2 regions of the Paenibacillus sp. SAFN-117 genome follow, and region 2 is predicted to be linked to the other one. Evidence: riboswitches for the same ligand, from Rfam matches in the RefSeq annotation. Region 2 holds a riboswitch; the other holds the start of a gene.

Region 1 (8,080 bases), on a different contig from region 2:
TTAACAAATATAAATCATGGCCCTTATATGTTTCTGGATACACGGGATCCGGTTAACTTAGCCATTCTATTAACGGGCGATTGGGAGAAATGGATTACAAACATTATGTTGTCGATCGTCAAACCCGGTATGACCGTGCTCGATATCGGAGCCCATACCGGATTTTTCTCGATTTTATCCGGAATGCTTGTAGGGCCTACCGGCCAGGTGCATGCATTCGAGCCGAACCCTTTTCACCATAGAAATCTGTTAAAAAGCATTTCCTTCAACGGGATGTACGGGCGTGTCCATCTGCACCGGGTCGCGCTGTCCAATCAAAGAGGGGAAACCGAATTTCAGACGATAGGGGATGGCGGGACAAGCATCCAATTTTTAGGAATTGAAGCTATCAACGAGCCGACAAAGTTCAAAGTCAAGCAAGGATTGCTCACCGACTTCCTTCCCAGCCTTAAAGCGGACGTGATTAAAATCGATGTAGACGGGGCGGAGCCGTTGATTATGGATAGCGTCTTTGAAGTGATCGACCACAATCCTTCCATCATCATTCTAATGGAGTATTTGCCGGTTATATGGCGCGGAGGCACCCCGGGTCCGATTCTGCAGAAATTTGTCCAACGCGGATTCCGGTTTCATATTTTGTTCAGAGATGGACAGGTGGTGCCTACCGATGCAGCGGGATTGGAGGCGCATCAAGACCCTGATCAACTGGACTTGCTGATTGTCCGCTGAAGCTGCGCCTGTATCCAGGAGCAGTAACCACATTTTAAGAGATGGGAACGGAGCAAGCGGCAAGCAAGTGTCATCGTTTTACTTATCAGCTCCCTGCAGTGCACACTTGCATAGCTGGGCCCAAACCATAAATTAAGCCGAAACTAATAAAAATCGTAAGAAGGTATCCTTCTTACGATTTTTTGCGCTTATGGACAGAAGAGCGGTCATTTCGCTTTCTCAATGATAAGCCCTATCGAGGTAGTGACATATTGCGCCAACAGCAGTCTTAAGTGCGGATTTGAATGGGGGGGAACATCAATATGGCGGTCTATCGGGCCGGTGCCTACCGAATAATCGACTTCTATGGAATGTCCTTGTGCGCGCAGCGTATGGACCATCCATTCGATGTCCTTAAGGCGGAAGAGGACCGTAGGGCCTTCTTCCAGCGTCTGGTCGTTGGAGGAAAGGTTGAATTCGGTCGTATGAATGGCAACTCCCCCGGGCTTCAGGCAGTTCATTTGGTTCAAGATAAACTGCTTGCCCAGCGCAATCGATCCACAGTGCTCGAAGGAGCAGGAGGACCAGGTAAAATCGAATTGGTTAAATAAATGCGGAGGAATCGCATTCATATTGACCACTTCAAAGGTAACCCGCTGACGAAATAATTCAGGATCGCATAACCCTCTTTCATTCAAATCCTGAATACCTGCGGCATGCATGTTGGATTGCGCCCAGCCCTGTACGGAGGCGGAGGGAGCATCCAGATCGGTGGCCGTGATATAGCAGCCTCTGGAAGCAAATAAGGAGGCGAGCGGCTCTTTGCCGACACCAAATCCCAATCCTCTTCTGCCGGGGCCTAGCATTCCCCGTTCCAACAACCCTTGATAGATATAACAGTATTCCCACAGCTTTCGATGATACTGCAGAGGCTCCTTCAAGGCGAGGCAAGCTTCCTGTAGCCAGACGGACTCGAAGTCCTGTTGTTTGCACACCTGTGAAATCAACATTGAACGGATCGCTCCTTCTGCGAAGAGGATTTGAAAATAGTCCAAATGCAGTGATGTTTCTATGGTATGCGTATCTTCGGAAGGAAGGCACGGCACAGGGCCAGAGCAGCAGAGTCTTTCCATATTTTACTCGTTTAACCGGCTATTAAAATATGCTAGACTTTAACCGCCGAAACTTCAATAAATTTTCTTGAAGTGCGGGGGACGGTATGTGCCGACAATTGGGCTTGCTCGGCACTTGGGGTGAGTCGCTTATATTAGCGTAGGGATACTTCCTTTTCTCCCGAATCCGACAACTAACTCCGCAGGCAGCGAAAAGGAGCTCAGTATGAAACGATTGGTTAAAACAACAGTAATAGCGTTTACATTAAGTGTGTCTTTGGCCAGTTTGTCTTCTCCGGCTTTCGCCGCATCCTATCAGGTTCAGGATAATGATAGTTTATGGACAATCTCCGAGAAGAATCAGCTATCCTTGGAGGCCGTTATCAATGCCAACATGGGAGTGGATATGTATAACCTGCAAAGCGGCCAGACGATTACGCTTCCAGTATCTACGGAGCATTCTTATGCCGTGCAGAAGGGGGATTCCTTCTGGACAATAGCGCAGAAATTAAATATTCCTCTAGACTTGTTAATGGCGGCCAATTCTCAATATGATCCCTATAATTTATATCCGGGGCTTGTGCTGGAATTGCCGGAAGGCTACACGAATTCGAACCACTCGGTAGCTGCCTTAAGTGCGAGTCCGGAGTCTGCTCCGGCGCCTGCGAGCAATGCGCAAACGATAACGACGCCGACGGGCGAAACCTATACTTACAGCAAAGTTATACAGGCTTCCGCTACCGCTTATTCCGCCTCGCATGAAGAGAACGGATGGGGGCCTGTCGATTACTACGGTAATCCTCTGAAACTGGGAACGATAGCCGTAGATCCGGCAGTCATTCCTATGAATTCTACCGTTTATATTACCGGTTATAACAGTCAGGGGCTTCCTGTCGGAGGAATGATCGGCAAGGCAACCGACCAGGGCGGAGCGATTAAGGGCGACCGGATTGACATCTTTATGCCGGGCAGCCGTTCAACTGCAAGCCAATTCGGCATTCAGAACGTAACCGTTTATGTATTGAACTAAAGATACGGCATCCTAATGATTTGCATAAACGATCAGTCTCGTAATAGGCGAGGCTGATTTTTTTTTCAATGAACATGGGCGGGATCAAACCAACCTGCGGGCTCAAGCATACTTTGTAATTATCCGGGTGTAAGCCTGCAGGGAGGTGCAAGATGGGGATAGAGCTGATCGGAATCCATTGGGTGTATGTAGGGTTTGTCGTCATGATTATCGGCTGCATGATCATGAGAAGGGATACATCGCTTGTATGTATAGCCGGAATCTTTCTGCTCGGCTGGTTGGCTACATCGTCCTTAAGCCAATCTGTAAGCGGAATCTTCAACAGCTTTATCTATGCGATCACAGAGCTGTTGAATACGATACTGATTATTTCGATTATCGTGTCCATGGGCCGGGTGTTAACGAGAACGGGAATTAATGAAACGATGGTGTCCCCCTTTATCCGACTGATGAGAAGTCCCGGCCTAGCCTATTGGACAGTCGGATTGGTCATGCTGGTTATTTCCTTCTTCTTCTGGCCGTCTCCCGCCGTGGCGCTCATCGGGGCCGTGCTGCTGCCGGCTGCGGTTCGGGTCGGTCTGCCGCCGCTCGGTGTTGCCATCGCAATGAATTTGTTCGGCCACGGCATAGCCTTATCGGGGGACTTCGTCATTCAGGGGGCTCCCAAGCTGACGGCCGACGCTGCGGGTATACCGGTCTCCGAGGTTGTCCAGGCCAGCATTCCGTTAGTTCTGGTCATGGGAACGGTGACGACTGTAGCTGCCTTCTGGCTGATGCGCCGGGAGATGGCAGCCGGGAAGCTTACTCTCGCTACCGGAGCGGTCCGCAAGGGGGAAGCCAGAGCGGAAGGAGGAGAGGACCCCCTGGCCGCTGCCCTGCCGGACAAAGCCAAAAAAATTATGGCCGTCATCATTCCACTGTTATTTGTTGGCGACTTGGCAGCCATGTATTTCTTCAAGCTGCAGGGAGGGGAGGCAACGGCTCTGGTCGGGGGAACCTCAGTGGTCATTCTGATCACCATCACCCTGCTTGCTCATCGCAACCGGGGACTGGAGAGAACGACACAGTATCTGGTGGAAGGCCTGCAGTTCGGCTTCAGGGTATTCGGGCCCGTCATTCCGATCGCCGCTTTCTTCTATCTGGGGGATTCGGCCTTCTTCAATTTATTCGGCAGTGTTCTGCCTGAGGGGTCTCAAGGCATCGTCAATGATTTGGGGCTCGCTCTCGCCAATACGGTTCCGGTTAACAAGGAGGTGGGCGCCGTTACCCTTACGACCGTCGGCGCCATTACCGGATTGGATGGCTCCGGATTTTCGGGAATCTCGTTGGCCGGCTCCATCGCCCAATTATTCGGTACGGCCATCGGCTCCGGGATCGCTACATTGACTGCGCTGGGTCAAATTGCCGGAATTTGGGTCGGAGGAGGAACCTTGATTCCCTGGGCATTGATTCCCGCCGCGGCGATCTGCGGGGTAGATCCTTTCGAGATGGTTCGCCGCAATGTACGGCCGGTTGTGATCGGCTTGGTCGTGACGACCATTGTCGCTATGTTCCTGATCTAAATTTTCCCGAACGCCAAAGATGGCACTCCTTATGTCTAAACGTGAACGGCTAACGCTGCACGCCCGGTTCGGACCTTGTTCATCGTGCTGTAGCCGACTTTTCACATGAAGCTTGCCGAGCTGATCGTTCCAAGCAGCCTCTGGCGCAAAGCATGCCAAGACTGCGCAAATCCAAACCGGGCGTAACGTATCCGTTCGCCCGGTTTTTAAGGAAGTGCCTTCTATAGATCGGCCCCGTTCTGATGATTCGTTGCCGAACAATGATTAATTATATTTAGGCAGCCAGTCGCCATGGGCTTCGATCAAGTCATCGCACAAGGAGACAATATCATCGATGGAGAGCTCTGCCGATGTATGCGGGTCCAGCATGGCGGCGTGATAAATATGCTCTCTCTTGCGGGTGATCGCCGCTTCGATGGTCAATAACTGGGTGTTTATGTTCGTCCGGTTCAGTGCGGCTAGCTGCGGAGGCAAATCTCCTACATAGGTCGGCGTGACGCCGCTTGCGTCTACGAGGCAAGGAACCTCAACGCAGGCCTCCTTGGGAAGATTGGTGATCAGTCCGGTGTTCATCACGTTCCCACCGATTTTGAACGGGCGGTTCGTCTCCATCGCATCGAAAATATAGGAGGCGTATTCATTGGAGCGTTTATGCTCAAGGCTGCGGTTGTTCACCAGTTCATCGCGCATGGTCTGCCATCTTTCGATTTGCCGGATGCAGCGCCGCGGATATTCGTCCAACGGAATATTATAACGGTCGATTAATTCGGGATAGTTCTTCTTGATGAAATACGGGTGGTACTCCGCATTATGCTCCGATGATTCCGTTACGTAGTAGCCAAAGCGGAACATCAGTTCGAAACGGACCATATCATTATGCTTTTCCTTCTGCTTCTCCTTCGCTCTGCGCTTGATTTCCGGATACAGATCAATCCCGTCTTTCGTACATTCCAGAAGCCAGGCCATGTGGTTGATTCCGGCGATTTTGGTTTGAACTCCTTCCGTATCCATTTCCAGCTGGCGGAACAAATGCGGCATGCAAACCTGGACGCTGTGGCACAGCCCGACCGTACGGACACCGCCGTATGTAATCATCGTGTTGGTCAATACGGCCATCGGATTCGTATAGTTCAGGAACCAGGCGTCCGGGCATACCTCGCGGATGTCCTTGGCAAAATCGAGCATGACGGGAATCGTCCGCAAGTTTCGGAAAATACCGCCGATGCCGATCGTATCCCCGATGGTCTGGCGCAAGCCGTACTTCTTCGGAATTTCAAAGTCCGTGATCGTACAAGGGTCGTATCCTCCGACCTGGATTGCATTCACTACATATTTGGCTCCCCGCAGCGCCTCCTTGCGATCCGAATACGCAACGATTCGGCAACGGCTTCCCGTCGTCTGTTTCAGGTTGTTGAGCATGTTTTCGGAATCCTTTAGCCTGACGGGATCGATGTCAAACAAAGCGAGCTCGAATCCTTGCAGTGATTCGGTCAGCATGCAGTCTCCCAGCACATTTTTGGCAAAGACCGTGCTTCCGGCCCCGAGGAAAGTAATTTTGGACATGGTTAGAAGGCCTCCTTGAGTAAATTGATGTTGTCATCCATCTCCAGGCACTGCCTTTGTACTTGGGGATGGCTAAGCCGTTACTTATGACTATACGGTTCGGGGAGGCGCTTGCATATGGAATCATTTCACTTTCGTATGGAGAAATGTTGTTTTTTGTATGAGATGGAGGGATAAGCTTCCTTATTCTGAATTCATGCCGGGACCTGTGGGCGATCAAACCAATCTAACACCAAAGCTCATCCCCCGAATGATTTGGTCAGGTGATTTTGACCCGGACTCTTGCAATGCGTCTGCAGTTGTTTTACTTTGAATAATATAGCCGTCCGGGCTGTAAGCGGATCGAAAAGGTTCCGGACGGAATATGGATGGACGTGGCCTATCCGCAGGAATGGCCTGATAACATAGAGAAAGGAGCGGGAAGGTGATGGGTAAACCGACTCATACGGTGTCTCTAAATCTTTACCCGGGTAACGGGGAATTGGTCGTCTTGTTTGCCGGCCAGGCGCAAACGCCGCCATCGCATAAAGTGGGGCCGCAGGTGCTGGATTATCATCTGGTTCATTACGTCCTCTCCGGTAAAGGAAGATTCCGCTGCAGGGGTAGAGATTACGAGCTGTCGGAGGGAGGGCATTTTTTCATCTTTCCGGGGGAGCTGTCCAGCTACGAATCGGATGAACAGGACCCTTGGCGGTATATATGGATCGGCTTTAAGGGAACCCGGGCAGATGAGCTGCTGACGCAATTGTCCATCACCCCTTACCAGCCGACGGTGAGCACGAAGGGAAACCGTAAAATTCCCGTCCTGTTTCATAAGATGGCCCATGTTCTCGGGGAGGGACATCCGTCCTGCGATCTGCAGGCCGGCGCTTTGTTGCGCCTGCTGTTAGCGGAATATGCGAGACAGCTGGATGTGCTGCCTTCCCGTTCCTCCAGCGCGGATCCGGTGCAGCTGCAGGTCGAGCAGGCGATCCGGTGGTTGAATCTGCAGTATTCACAGCCGGTTTCTATCGAACAGATGGCCCATACGCTCGGCTATCACCGCTCTTATTTATCGAAAATATTCAAGCAGCATACCGGAGTGTCTCCGATGCAATTTTTGCTGAAAATCCGTATGGAACGGGCGCGCTTATTACTGCGGGAGCCGCTGACGATCGAACAGGTTGCGTCCAGTGTCGGTTTCCCCGATGCGCTCTATTTTTCCAAGCAGTTCAAGAAATGGTTCGGCAGCTCGCCCACCCGTTACCGGGAGCTTCAGGGAGGATCTGTCTACGACTGCCAATACTAAAGGCCGAAGAGCCGGGAAACCGGACAGAAGGGGAAGAAGCGATGCGACTGCTTCGGGATATATTTTTCAGACAAATTAAAGACAAGGGGAAATTGAATTTGCCCCCAGAAAAGGCTTGTCAATCCGTTCTTCCGTTGCTATGGTAGAAGATAGGTAAAAATCCAATCCAGTAAAGGAAGGTTGCACCTAATGAAACGATTAAGAGTGGGGATCATAGGTCAGGGCAGAAGCGGACGCGATATTCATGCTTATATTATTAAAAAGCTTCCGGAACTGTATCAGATCGTCGCCGTATCCGACCCTATGGAAGATCGCAGACAAAGAGCGGAGGCTGAGTTGAACTGCGATGCTTACGCCGACTATCGTGACTTGTTCCAACGGAAGGATCTGGATCTGATCATCAATGCAACGCCGAGCCAGCTTCATGTTCCGGTATCGTTGGAGTGTCTGAACAGCGGTTTCAACGTGCTCTGCGAAAAGCCTCTCGCCAGAAGAGTGGCCGATGTGGACAAGCTGATCGAAGCTTCGAAGGATTCGGGCAAGCTGTTGGCCATATACCAGCAATCCCGTTATTCTCCCGCCTTCGAGAAAATTCGTCAAATTATCGACTCCGGGGTGATTGGCCGGGTCGTTCAAGTAAGCATCTCTTATAATGGTTTTGCCAGAAGATGGGATTGGCAGACGCTTCAGGAGAAGAACGGGGGCAATCTGCTCAATACGGGGCCGCATCCGGTCGACCAGGCTCTTCAGCTGTACGGAAACGATGTCATGCCGAAGGTCACCTGCATGATGGACCGGGCGAACTCTTTCGGGGATG
Region 2 (8,080 bases):
ATTATACATCCTTGTCTTCCGGGAGAAATTTTGTGAACATTAAGTGACATCTTTCATTGTAAGCCTTTAGCGCTTATAATGGAAGTGCTTATTATTTATATATGATTATACCTATCATGCATAAGGAAATAACTATCCAGGAGGGTTTGAAGTGGAAAATCTCGATGCTTTCGCTGTCGTCGTGGAACAAAAGAGCTTGAATCGCGCTTCCTCCGTGCTGAATATTTCTCAACCCGCCCTTTCCCGTAAAATCATGAAGCTGGAAACCGAGCTCGGCGTCCATCTGTTCGAACGCAAAGGCAAGCGGCTGGAGTTGACCCGGGCAGGTCAAATTTGCTACGAAACCGCCGTGGAGATGCGGCGGCTGCAAAGAGAGATGCGGCATACCTTGAACCAGTTCCGGTCCGGTCATGAAGCGGTCAGCCTGACGGTCGGCGCCAGCTTGACGACTCTCCAGTCCACCCTTCCGGATCTGATCTCCTTCTATACAAAGGACTTTCCGCATACGGACATCAAAGCATTAACCGGAAAAACTCACGAAGTGGTCACGATGGTGAAAGAACAGAAGGTCGATATCGGATTGGTCGCATCGCGAACGGAGAGCCCGGGGCTTACCTGCCTTCCTTTGTTCGACGACCATCTTTGTCTCGTGCTGCCCGCAGGCCATCCTTATCTGCATCTGAAGACGATCACGATGAGGGAGATTCATGACCTGCCGATGATTCTTTTTTCCAAAGGAACTTGGTACCGGGTCCTGATGGATGAATTATTCCATCACTACGCGGTTTTTCCAAATGTGAAAATGGAGATTGACTCTTTCGAAGCGATCATCCGCCTTTTGTCTACAATCCAGGCCGCAACGCTGCTGCCCAAATCTTATCTGCACCGGCAGCTGCTGGAGAATAACGAGCTGACCGTACGTTCGATTCCCGAGCTGGAGGAGAAGAAAAGAACGACCTCTCTCCTGTTTACAACGGACGCGCCGCAGGATCCCGTCATCCGCTCCTTTATCGATCTTGCCAGGGAATTCTTCACACGGGAAAGACCCGCTCGGAGCGATTTCCAATAGCCGGACAGCTACGGTTAGTTCTGCAGCGCTGCCCGGTTCTCGCCGAAAATATTTGCCTGCTAGGCTCATTCTCTCCATAATCGGGAGCCAACAAACAACCGGCCTGCAGGGGATGATGCCGGCGAATGATTTGAAGCAGGCTATTTATTTATAAGCTGATCTTTCGAATGACTCAATCTGCTCATTGGTGCCGATAACTACCATAATATCATTGGATTCTACGATGTCATCGGCGGTAGGAGCGATTACCATTCCGCTCTTCTTGTTAATAGCCACTATACTGCAGCCATAGGTCGCTCTAAGATCAAGCTGCTTTAAGGTCTGGCCGGACATCTTGGACGGAACCGACAATTCCGCGAGCGTGTATTCCTCAGAGAGCTCGATATAATCGAGCAGATTAGGCGACACCAACTGGTGAGCAACTCTTGCCCCCATATCCCTCTCGGGGAAGATGATCCGGTCCACTCCAATCCGCTCCAGCACTTTACCGTGCAAATCGGAGAGAGCCTTGGCCACCACCTTCTTGATCCCGAGGTCCTTCAGCACAATGGCTGTCAGAATGCTGGCCTGTATATCATCGCCTATCGCCACGACCGCACAATCGAAATTTCGGATGCCCAGCGACCTGAGCATATCTTCATCCGTAGAATCGGCTTCAACGGTATAGGTCAGCTCTCCGCTCATTTCATTAACGATTTCCTCGCACTTGTCGATCCCCAGTACCTCGTATCCCAGTTTCACCAGCTCTTTAGCCAAGCTGGATCCGAATCGGCCCAGTCCGATTACCACATACTGATTTCCTTCCATGGTTTCAAGCTCCTATCCAATCGTAATTTTGCCTTCCGGGTACCGGAACAATTCTTTCTCTTTCTTCGGATTTAGTGCATAGGCTAATGTTAGAGGTCCAAGCCGGCCAAGAAACATTAGAAAGGAAATGATGATTTTTCCGATCGTCGACAGCTCCGGAGTCAACCCCATAGACAATCCAACCGTACCGAAGGCTGAAGTAACTTCGAACAGGATCATCAGGAATTGATGGTTCTCCGTAGTAGACAACACCATGGCCGAAATGATAACGATAACCAGGGCGAACAATGTTAGCGTAATGGCTTTATAAATCCGGTCCTTGGCCAGCCGATGGCGAAACATGACGATATCGTCCTTGCCTCGGACCATCGCTATCATGGCCCCGATCAGGATAGCGAAGGTCGTTGTCTTGATACCTCCCCCGGTCGAACCGGGCGAAGCCCCGATGAACATTAGAATAATCAGGAAGAATTGAGTGGCCTGTCTGAACGAGCCGACATCGAGCGTGCTCACTCCCCCCGAGCGCGGTGAAACCGCGTGGAAGAAGGAGGCTAACACCTTACTTCCTCCATTAAGAGGCCCGAGAGTAGCCGGATTGGTAAATTCGAAGGTGAAGATGACCACCGCCCCTCCGACAATAAGAACCGCCGATGTGAACAGAACTACTTTCGTATGCAGCAGAAGCCTCTTCCGCTTCTTATATTCCATCAAATCGGACATCACGATAAATCCGATTCCGCCCAGAATAATCAGGGCCATAGCTATAATGCTGACGATCGGGTCGTTCGTAAACAACGCTAGCCCGCTGAATCGGCCGCTGACTCCTCCGAATAAATCGAAGCCGGCATTATTAAACAATGAAATGGCATGAAACATTCCGAAGTAGACAGCTTCCGCGAACGGAAAATCAACGGACCAGCGCAAAGTAAGCAGGACGAAGGCCACGAACTCTATACTCAGCGAGTAAATAATGATTTTGCGGATGAGGCGGACGATTCCTTCCATGCTGTTCTGATTGAGCGCCTCTTGAAGAATAAGCCGCTCACGGAGCGATATTCTTTTCTTGAGCACCAGGGCAAAAAGCGTCGACATCGTCATAAAGCCCAGGCCGCCAATCTGGATAAGCAGCATAATGACCATCTGGCCGAAGACGGAATAAGTCGTCGCCGTATCCACAACTACGAGCCCCGTCAGACACATGGCTGAAGTAGCCGTGAACAATGCATCCACGAAGGGCACGGAACGGCCGTCAACCGACGCCATCGGAGTCGTCAGCAGGATGGTTCCTATCAGTATAATGATGATAAATCCGGAAGCCAAAATTTGCGGCGGATGCATTTTCGTAAACAATCGTTTCAGCAACGTTCATTCTCCTCTGGAAACAAAAAAAGCACTGGAAAACCAATGCTTTAGGCGTATGGTATCCTGACAGCAAGCCTACGAGGTTAGCTGACGGATTCGGGTGTGCAGGCACCCTATTTGCATTGGAACTAGCAAAATTCACCCCAGTTAAATGGTTCCCCCGCTTTCTAAAAGAAATTCGGCTTCTATTTAATTGATAACGATTATATCCTGCTTTTGGTCGGTATACAAAGTCTGTATTTTAGGAAAAAATCATGCTGTAAGGAAGTATTCGGGCAAAATGGTCAGGCAATGCAAGATTTCATTTTATTTTCACGCGATTTCCTTGCCTTGCATTGAATAAGACGAGTCGTTTCTTGAAGCTTATCAAGCGGTTTCCGTATTTTCGATAACGGTGAAGAGACACGGCCCAAGCAGAGGTAATCACTGGAAACAGGCCGTTATCTATGGTACTTTGGAATGAAGAAGATTATTGCGGAGGAGAATGCCCGTGGTTCCACACAGAATAAACCGTCCTCTTATTTGGCTGGCCATTATCGGCATAGTGTTATACTTCGGCGTCATCCTGATCAACCTGCTTCCCGGCGTTAACGGCGTAGAGGAAGAATTGTCAGGGCCGAAGGTGACTGAAGAGCAAGCGGCCGACCTGGCCCGGCAATTCGTCCACACCAAACAACCGGACTACACCCCTAACAAGATCAACATTATTTATCAGTCGGACAAAGGCTTGAGCGGTTATTTGCAAAAAGCGAAGCTGACCGAGGAATACAGCACCCGGTATGGAGACAATTACCCTCTCGATTATTGGGAAGTTCAAATGTTCGATTCGAGAAATCGTCTGAATTGGATCATTTTTGTCGGATTGAATGAACCCAAGGTGACGGCATGGAATCAGAAGCAAGCGGCCCCTGCCTCCTCAGGCTCTCAAGAAAGCCGCCGCTTGCTGGCCGAAAGCTTCCTGGCCGAGAACGGATATGATCCGGCGGATTTGCAGCTGATGCAAGGGTCCCGAAGCAGCCTGCTCATGTACGAAAGTGCCAAGGAGAGCATCGGCGAATCCAGGCTGCAGCTCGGAGTGGCCGTAAGAGGAGAGGAAGTGGTAGGCTTCGTTCCTTCCTTCTCGGTTCCGGAAAGCTTCCGCCAATGGCTTGCCGGGCAGGAGCGGTCTGCCGGCCTGATGTCTTATATCGGACTGGGCGGCATGTTTCTTTTGAGTATTGCGGCCTTGATCCTCGTTATTATTAACCGGAAGAAGGTCCGGTTCTCGCGGGGAATCCTCTTTGCTCTTATTTTCGCCGGGCTATACGGCCTTCACACGATAAATAGCTGGCCGGGAGCAAGCACACAAATTCCTCCGGAGGATGCCGCTATCTTCAACGTAATCTATATTGTGTTTACCTTTCTAATTATTGCGCTTCTGGCGGGCGCACAATATTTTGCAGCCATATCCGGTGACCAATTATGGAGAGCGCAGGGCTGGAATCCTTGGCCAAGATGGCGGGAGTCCAACTTTGGGGAGGATATGTTTTACGGAATGGGCCGAGGATATTTGCTCTGTTTGTTTATTCTCGGGGTACAGCAGGTTCTGTTCTTCATTGCCGGCGAAGCCTTCGATTCATTCGCAGTCAACGATCCGACCCAATCCGTGCTCAACATGTATTGGCCCGCCTTATTCCCGCTTCTTGCGTGGATGGCGGGAACCTCCGAAGAAATTATGTATCGGCTCTTCGGCATCGCCTTGTTTCAGAAGTGGTTCCGCCTCCGCTTCCTGGCAGTCCTGGTGCCGAGCATCATTTGGGCCTTGGGCCATACCGGCTACACGATTTATCCTAGCTACACGAGGTTATTCGAGGTGGCCGTGCTGGGGATCATCTTTGGATACATTTTCCTGAAATACGGCTTGATGACCGCCATCTTTACCCATGTCACGATGGATATTATTTTGATGGCTTTGTCACTGATGACGACTACACCCAGCACATCGAATATTCTGATCGGGGTTGGGTATATCCTGATGCCGGCTATCACCGGATATATATTGATGTGGGTCCACAGCCTGTTCCGTAAACGATCGGGCCCCGCGTCTACGGTATAACCGGAATCGGCCAAGAGAATTCCCGGATCCCGGAAGGCCGCTCAACGATAAACGGCTATCCATTCCTTTGAACAGACGCGTTTGGGAGAAACTTATACTTTGTATATTTCAAAAAAAGTGCACCTCAAGCCCCGTTTACAGGGATCATTAAAGGTGCACTTTTTATATGCATTAAGCCGATTATACCGTTTAATCAAGGACGACTGAGTCGCCCTCCTCCTCCTCGGTCTTCTTGTCCCCGCGGAGGGATGAAAGAATAGTTTCCGCCAGCTTCTCACCGATGCCCAACGGGCGAAAATCCTCAACGGCCGCCTCTCTTATTTTTTTCAGGGAGCCGAAATGCTTCAGCAGCAGCTTCCGCCGCTTCTCGCCAATACCGGGAATGGCATCCAATTGGGAGGCCACCATCGATTTGCCCCGTTGTTCGCGGTGGAAGGTAATGGCAAACCGGTGAACCTCATCCTGTATGCGCTGGAGCAAATAAAATTCATGACTGTCGCGCGGAAGCGGAACAACCTCCGGAGGATCTCCGGTCATAAGCTGGGCCGTTTTATGCTTGGCGTCCTTAACCAGCCCGCAAACCGGCAGGAACAGCCCCAGCTCATTCTCAAGCACATCCACGGCCGCCGATATCTGGCCTCTGCCCCCGTCGACGACAATCATATCCGGGAGCGGCAGCCCTTCTTTCAGCACTCTTTCGTAGCGCCGCCGGATAACCTCCCGCATCGTCTCGTAATCATCCGGTCCTTGGACGGTGCGGATTTTATACTTGCGGTATTCCTTGCGATCCGGCTTGCCATCCACGAATACGACCATCGCGGACACCGGGTCGGTTCCCTGGATGTTCGAGTTATCGAAGGCCTCGATCCGGTGAAGGGTGCCCGTTCCGAGCCGTTCTCCCAAATTCTCCACCGCTTTGATCGTCCGCTCCTCGTCTCTTTCAATCATCCGGAATTTCTCTTCGAGAGCCACTCGCGCGTTATCCGATGCCATATCTACCGCATGCTTCTTGACTCCCCTTTGAGGAAAATGAACCTTCACATGCAGCCACGACTCCAGAGCTTCTTTAATAACTTCCTTGTCCGCTCCGCCTGCGTGGAACGCGTCCTCGTCCTCTTCAGCCTCAACCTCCGCCGTTTCAGCCCTTCCAGCCGGACGAAGCGATCCCTCTGACTCTCCATGGACAGCTTCATCATTTGCCGCGGAAAGCTGTGCTTCAGAGCCTTCCGCTGTCTGGGGGTTAGTCGCCTCGGCATTCTCCTCCTCATTGGTCTGATGGGGGTTGACCGGCAGATGAATTTCCTTGGGCAGAGCCGGATTCTCACTGTAATATTGGGTGACGAAGGTCAAGAAATCATCATAGGGCTCCCCATAGTACGGGAACACCGTAACATGCCGCTCGATCATTTTCCCTTGGCGCATGTACAATATTTGCACGCACATCCAGCCTTTGTCCACCGCGAAGCCGAAGACATCCCGGTCGACCTGATCGGCGACGGTAATATTTTGCTTCTCCATCACCGCATCGATATGCGCAATTTGGTCGCGCAGCTCCTTGGCCCGTTCGAACTGCAGCTCTTCCGCAGCCTCGAGCATCTTGCGTTCAAGCTCCTGGCGGATTTGTTTATGCCCCCCGCTTAAGAAACGGGTAATCTCCTGGATCATCCGCTCGTATTCCTCGGGCGCCACCTCATATTCACAGGGCGCGACGCATTGTCCGATATGATAATAAAGGCAAACACGGTCGGGAAGCTTCCGGCATTTGCGCAGCGGATACAGGCGGTCCAGCAGCTTCTTCGTTTCCTGGGCGGAATAGGCATTCGGATAGGGGCCGAAATACTTCCCCTTATCCTTAACGACCTTGCGGGTAACCTCCAGCCGGGGATGCTCCTCATTGGTTATTTTAATATATGGAAAAGACTTATCGTCTTTCAGCAGGACGTTATACCTGGGATAATACTGCTTGATCAAGTTGCACTCGAGAATAAGGGCTTCCACATTATTCGCCGTCACAATATATTCGAAGTCCCGAATTTCGCTGACCAGACGCTGGGTTTTGGCGCTGTGGCTGCCGGTGAAGTAAGACCGGACACGATTCTTCAATACCTTGGCTTTACCTACGTAAATGACGGTCCCTTCCCGGTTCTTCATTAAGTAACAGCCCGGTTTATCCGGCAGCAAGGCCAATTTACGGCGAATGTTCTCCTGAATCTGTCCGGAGCGTTCTTCCATTTCGCCATCCTCCTTCCCATAATTTTGAGGTTGATGATACTAAAACCGCTTTAACAAAGTTTCAATTATATAATTTCAGGTTTCTTCTAACGAGTATGAAACGATATTTTTGCAGAACGAACGTCAAAAAAAAGCTCCTTTTCAGCATAGCAGAAAAAGAGCTTTTTTACATGCCTGTTATTTGGCAGATTATTGATGACGGGAGATAACACCCTTCAGAGCATCCTTGGATTGAAAACCGACAACCTTATCTACCGGCTTACCGTCCTTGAACAGGATTAAAGTCGGAATGCTCATGACTCCGAAACGGGACGCAGACTCCGGATTTTCATCTACGTTTAATTTAGCGATTTTCACTTGATCGCCGATTTCACCGTCAAGCTCTTCCAGTACAGGAGCGATCATTTTACAAGGTCCGCACCATGGCGCCCAGAAATCGACCAGAACGGTTCCTGTGCTTTCCACTTCTTCGTTAAAAGACTGATCAGATACGTTTACTATAGCCATTTTATGGA

The links. Region 2 has a riboswitch for cyclic di-AMP ahead of ACTHRH_RS09860 (TrkH family potassium uptake protein). Riboswitches for the same ligand answer to the same signal wherever they lie in the genome.
Region 1: linked by a shared signal. The riboswitch ahead of ACTHRH_RS07765 (LysM peptidoglycan-binding domain-containing protein) and the one ahead of ACTHRH_RS09860 (TrkH family potassium uptake protein) in region 2 are both predicted to bind cyclic di-AMP.

Annotation. Positions count from the first base shown of each region.
Region 1 is NZ_JBQCLK010000009.1:26,006-34,085, forward strand. Features, by position in the region: gene ACTHRH_RS07755 (FkbM family methyltransferase) at 1-729, shown strand, start outside; gene ACTHRH_RS07760 (SAM-dependent methyltransferase) at 936-1,718, opposite strand; cyclic di-AMP (ydaO/yuaA leader) riboswitch at 1,876-2,044, shown strand; gene ACTHRH_RS07765 (LysM peptidoglycan-binding domain-containing protein) at 2,047-2,850, shown strand; gene ACTHRH_RS07770 (hypothetical protein) at 3,003-4,412, shown strand; gene ACTHRH_RS07775 (alpha-glucosidase/alpha-galactosidase) at 4,677-5,975, opposite strand; gene ACTHRH_RS07780 (AraC family transcriptional regulator) at 6,403-7,263, shown strand; gene ACTHRH_RS07785 (Gfo/Idh/MocA family protein) at 7,453-8,080, shown strand, end outside.
Region 2 is NZ_JBQCLK010000012.1:57,557-65,636, forward strand. Features, by position in the region: gene ACTHRH_RS09850 (LysR family transcriptional regulator) at 152-1,069, shown strand; gene ACTHRH_RS09855 (potassium channel family protein) at 1,214-1,876, opposite strand; gene ACTHRH_RS09860 (TrkH family potassium uptake protein) at 1,889-3,214, opposite strand; cyclic di-AMP (ydaO/yuaA leader) riboswitch at 3,297-3,432, opposite strand; gene ACTHRH_RS09865 (CPBP family intramembrane glutamic endopeptidase) at 3,729-5,333, shown strand; gene uvrC (excinuclease ABC subunit UvrC) at 5,523-7,565, opposite strand; gene trxA (thioredoxin) at 7,755-8,072, opposite strand.